One region of the Arthrobacter sp. 8AJ genome, then DNA from elsewhere that is predicted to be linked to it. Evidence: riboswitches for the same ligand, from Rfam matches in the RefSeq annotation. Region 1 holds a riboswitch; the other holds the start of a gene.
The links. Region 1 has a riboswitch for thiamine pyrophosphate ahead of thiD (bifunctional hydroxymethylpyrimidine kinase/phosphomethylpyrimidine kinase). Riboswitches for the same ligand answer to the same signal wherever they lie in the genome.
Positions count from the first base shown of each region.

Region 1 (2,191 bases):
TTCGGACGGGGCCAGGGCACTGGCCCGGGCGAGGACGCGGGAGTAGCCGTTCAGGTACAGGGCATCCTGCGCCAGGTAGTAGGCAAAGTCCTTCTCGGCAAGGTCCCCGGAGGCCAGGCCGCGGATGAAGTCCAGGGCGTAGATGTCCGCCAGGTCCTGCTGGGCTTCCGTCCACAGCCGGGCAGCGAAAGCGCCTTCCGGCGGGGCCGGCCGCACATGGTGGAAATGGTGCACGGGGCCGTTGCCCTGGCCCACCTCAAGCTGCTCCGAGTTCTCAAGGGCGCCGGCCAGCCATGGCTTGACCGTCAGGAGCGATGCCTCCCAGTCTCCAAGGCGTGCCTGGACGGTGGCCATCGCGGAGGACAGTGAGCAGCCGGTGCCGTGGCTGTTTCGGGTGGAAATTCGTTTGCCGTGCACTTCCACCACTTCCTGGGACAGGAGGCCGGCCGTGTTGACCAGCGCGTCCGGGCAGTCTGCACCCGCGAGGTGGCCACCCTTGACCAGCACGGTGGCTCCGGTGGCTTCGGCAAGGCGCCTTCCCTGGTCGAGCGCCGCCGGCCAGGTCCCGGCAGGGTCCCCGCCCACCAGCATGGCAAGCTCCGGGAGGTTGGGAGTGATGAGGTGCGCCAGGGGCAGCAGTTCGAGGAGGGCGGCCTCCGCGGATTCCTTCAGCAGCCGGTCACCACTGGTGGCCACCATCACCGGGTCGAGGACCACGACGGCGGGGCGCACCTTCTCCAGCCAGTGCCGGACAGTGCGGATGACGCTCTCGTCGCCCAGCATGCCGATCTTGACCGCGTCGATGGAGATATCGTCGCTGACCGCGTCTAGTTGTTCGGCCAGGAAAGCGGCCGGAGGAACGTGGACAGCCTGCACGCCACGGGTGTTCTGTGCCGTCAGGGCGGTGATGGCAGCCATGCCGTATCCGCCGTGGGCGGCAATGCTTTTGAGGTCGGCCTGGATGCCGGCGCCACCGGACGGGTCGGAGCCCGCGATCGAGAGGACCCGCGGGACGTCCCGGCCCGGGGGCAGCGCGGTGGGAACGCCGGAGGCAGCAGGAAGGGGCATGGAAAGGGTCGAAGACAAGAGACATCCCTTCGCCGGTACTAGCCGGACAGGTTCAACGGGTCTGGATCTCAGCCGGCCTTCTGCGCGGCACCCCGTGTCGGTTTCCACCCTAGCCCGTAGGCCTTACCAGGAGGAAAGGATGACAGCCCTCGGGTCAAGGGAACAACAACCTCGCAGCAGCAGGAATCCCCGCCACACGGCCGATTCCCACGGTGCTTCCCGGGTGAATCGTCCGCAGGACGGGGATTCCTTACTGCGCGGCCGTTTGGCCGGTAACTCCTGCGCCTAGAGCTCCGAGGCAGGCACACCCACGCCGAGGATGATGGGTTCCTCGGGCGCCTTGCCCGGTTCCGCCGTTGCCTGCTGGGGCTTCACGGGTTCGGGAGCCTTGGCCGCGTGCGAATGGCCTGCGCCTGCCGCCTGGACGTTTTCGTGATGCTGGACGGCGGTCTCGTTGGCGGCACCCTGGGCACGGCTGGCGGCACGGTGGCGCCGCGGCCTGCGCTGCCGCGGCTGCTCCAGCGTGTGGTCGGAGTAGTCCTTTCCGGCTGCAGCTTCCGTTGCGGCGGCGCGGGCTTCCGCTCCCCCGCCGTCGTGCTGCCGTTCCGGCGCCGCAGCCTCCGGCACCTTCACGGCCTCGGCGGTCTTGGCAGGCGCGTTCTCCACAGGGGAAGCCGGCTGCCCAAGGTGGGCGAACGCTTCCGCGAGCCGGTCCAGGGTCAGGGCGGGCAAGGGATGCTGTTCCTCAGCATGCTCCACGAACGGAAGCGGGACTTCCTCGCCGCCGAACGTCAGGACAGCCGCAGGACGTGCCGGGGCATCGGCGTCGTGCTTCTCCTCGACGCGCGCCGGCGCAGGCTCCACGGAAGGCACCTGCCGGGCTGCCGCCACCTCATCGTCATGCAGGTGGGCAGCGTGGGCCGCTGCGGCAATGTTCGCCAGGGCAAGCCTGGTGGCCTCCGCCTTGGCGTGCCGCTCGGCGTCCGACGGGTCCGGCTGGACCGTGTGCACGTGGACGGCAGGTGCCGGGGCCGCTTCGGGCTGCTGCCCGCCGCGTCCGCGCCGCCGCTTGCGTTCAGTACGCACGCCGGGCTGGGCATTGTCGTTCCGCTGCCCTTCCGGA
Region 1 is NZ_LR733289.1:1,921,572-1,923,762, reverse strand. It holds gene thiD (bifunctional hydroxymethylpyrimidine kinase/phosphomethylpyrimidine kinase) at 1-1,068, opposite strand, end outside; TPP riboswitch at 1,076-1,173, opposite strand; gene BACI349Y_RS08915 (Rne/Rng family ribonuclease) at 1,354-2,191, opposite strand, start outside.

Region 2 (2,191 bases), 1.4 Mb from region 1:
CGGCGGCCCGTCCAGGAGCACTGCAGGATCCGCGGCGGAGCCGGGCTGCAGGACCACGATCCGGTCCACGAGGTCCTTCCAGACGGACACCCGGTGCTCCACCACCACCAGCGTCGCCCCGGTTTTGTCCAGGGAGCGGGCCACGGCGTCGCGGACCTCCAGCACGCCGTCCGGGTCCAGGTTGGCGGTGGGCTCGTCCAGCAGGATCAGTCCGGGACGCATTGCCAGGATGCCCGCCAGCGCCAGGCGCTGCTTTTGGCCGCCGGAGAGGGCCGACGTCGGGTGGTCCAGCGGGAGGTGGGCGAGCCCGACGTCGGCAAGTGCCTCGTGAACGCGCGGCCAGATGGCGTCGCGGGGCACCGCAAGGTTTTCGGCGCCGAAGGCGACGTCGTCCCCCACCCGCGACAGGACCACCTGGGTCTCCGGGTCCTGCTGCATGAGGCCGGCGCGGCCGCGCCGTGCCCGTGGCGGGGCTCCGTCCACCAGCAGCGAACCGGACTCGTCGGCGTCGCCTGCCTCGCCGTCGTCGTTGATGTCGCCCAGGACGCCGGCAAGGGCGTGCAGCAGCGTGGACTTCCCGGCGCCGGAAGGCCCCAGCAGGAGCACCCGCTCCCCGGGGGCGATGTCCAGGTCAAGGCCGTGGACGGCGGGCTTGGCCCGTCCGGCGTGCCGCCATCCCCAGCCGCGGGCGGCGATGGCGGCAGGCCGGACCGTGCCGGAGGCATCCTGGGAGGGTGCCATCAGGAGAAGACGGGCTCCGTGGCAGCCTTGCGGGACGCGAAGGAGCTCAGCACGCCGGTGCGGGCCAGGCCGCGGGTGGCAAGCCAGGACAAAGCGCCCGCCAGGATGGCCCCGGAAAGGGTGGTCAGCACGATGTAGGCGAGCTTGTCCGCGCCGGAGTAGGCAATGTTCCAGCCCCACGGGGCAAACGAGTCATTCAGGCCGCAGAAGAACCCTGCCGCGGCGCCGGCCAGCAGCGATACAGGCAGGTTGAACTTGCGGTAGACGAAGATCGCGAAAATGATTTCCGCGCCCAGGCCCTGGATGAAACCCGAAAACAGGACCGAGGCGCCGTACTGGGAACCCATCAGCAGTTCGCCGGTGGCGGCTACGGTCTCGCAGAACAGGGCAGCCCCGGGCTTGCGGATGATGAGCATGCCCAGCACCCCGGGAATCATCCAGCCGCCGGCGAGCAGTCCGGTCAGGGGCGGGTAGGCGGCGTTCATGGGGGCGGACAGTGCGGCGGCCCCCTGGTCCCATGCCCAGAAAATGACGCCGCCCGCGATGGCCACCAGGGCGGCGACGACGATGTCCACGACGCGCCAGGACTTACTGGTGGTCTTCTTGATTGCTGCAGTACTCATGTGATCCTCCTGGGAAACAGGAGGGGAAAGTGGACCCGGCTGCGGGCCTGTGGCCGTGCATCCGCGACACTTTGAGAACTCGACTCCCTTGCGCCGGTACTAACCGGATCAGGTTCGAGGGTCTGCGGCTGTCCGCACTCTCAGCGCCCACCTGCGGTGCCCGGCCTGTGCCAGGATGCCCGACGGCGGCGCTCCCCTGTCGTTTTTAGTGTTGCTTTGTGGTTGGGTAACGCTGTTATTTCGCCCAGTTGGGCGTGGTCAAGTTTACACCTGGCAGGAGTAGATTGAGGGCCATGACCGCCAATCCACCGGATGTGACCGGGTTCGATCCTGATTCCAGCGACGCCCAGCCGGAGGGCTCACTGGAGGCTCAGATTGCCCGTATTGAGGCGGAGGTCCGGGAGCTCCAGTTCCCCGGCTTCTCGCTGGACGATGCGTTGAACCTTGGCCTCCTCCTCGTTGAGCTGGGCAAGGAGCGGTCATTGCCCATCGCCATAGACATCGCCAAGGGTGAGCAGGTGCTGTTCCATGTCGCACTTCCTGGCGCCACGCCTGACAACGGCCACTGGATCCGGGCCAAGCAGCGCACTGCCCTCCGGCACGAGGCGCCCTCCCTCCTGGTGGGACTGCGTGGCCGGCTGGGAGGCGGCCGGATCGAGGACAACGCCTGGTTCGACCAGTCCCGCTATGCGGCACACGGGGGCGCGTTTCCGATCCACGTCACGGGCGTTGGGGTGGTGGCTTCCGTGGCGGTGTCCGGACTGCCGCAGCTGCAGGACCACGAACTGGTGGTTGAGGCACTGCGCGACATCCTGGGGTCGGCGCTG
Region 2 is NZ_LR733289.1:553,442-555,632, reverse strand. It holds gene BACI349Y_RS02520 (ABC transporter ATP-binding protein) at 1-741, opposite strand, end outside; gene BACI349Y_RS02515 (ECF transporter S component) at 741-1,364, opposite strand; TPP riboswitch at 1,432-1,572, opposite strand; gene BACI349Y_RS02510 (heme-degrading domain-containing protein) at 1,658-2,191, shown strand, end outside.
Region 2: another riboswitch for thiamine pyrophosphate. It lies ahead of BACI349Y_RS02515 (ECF transporter S component); the one in region 1 lies ahead of thiD (bifunctional hydroxymethylpyrimidine kinase/phosphomethylpyrimidine kinase).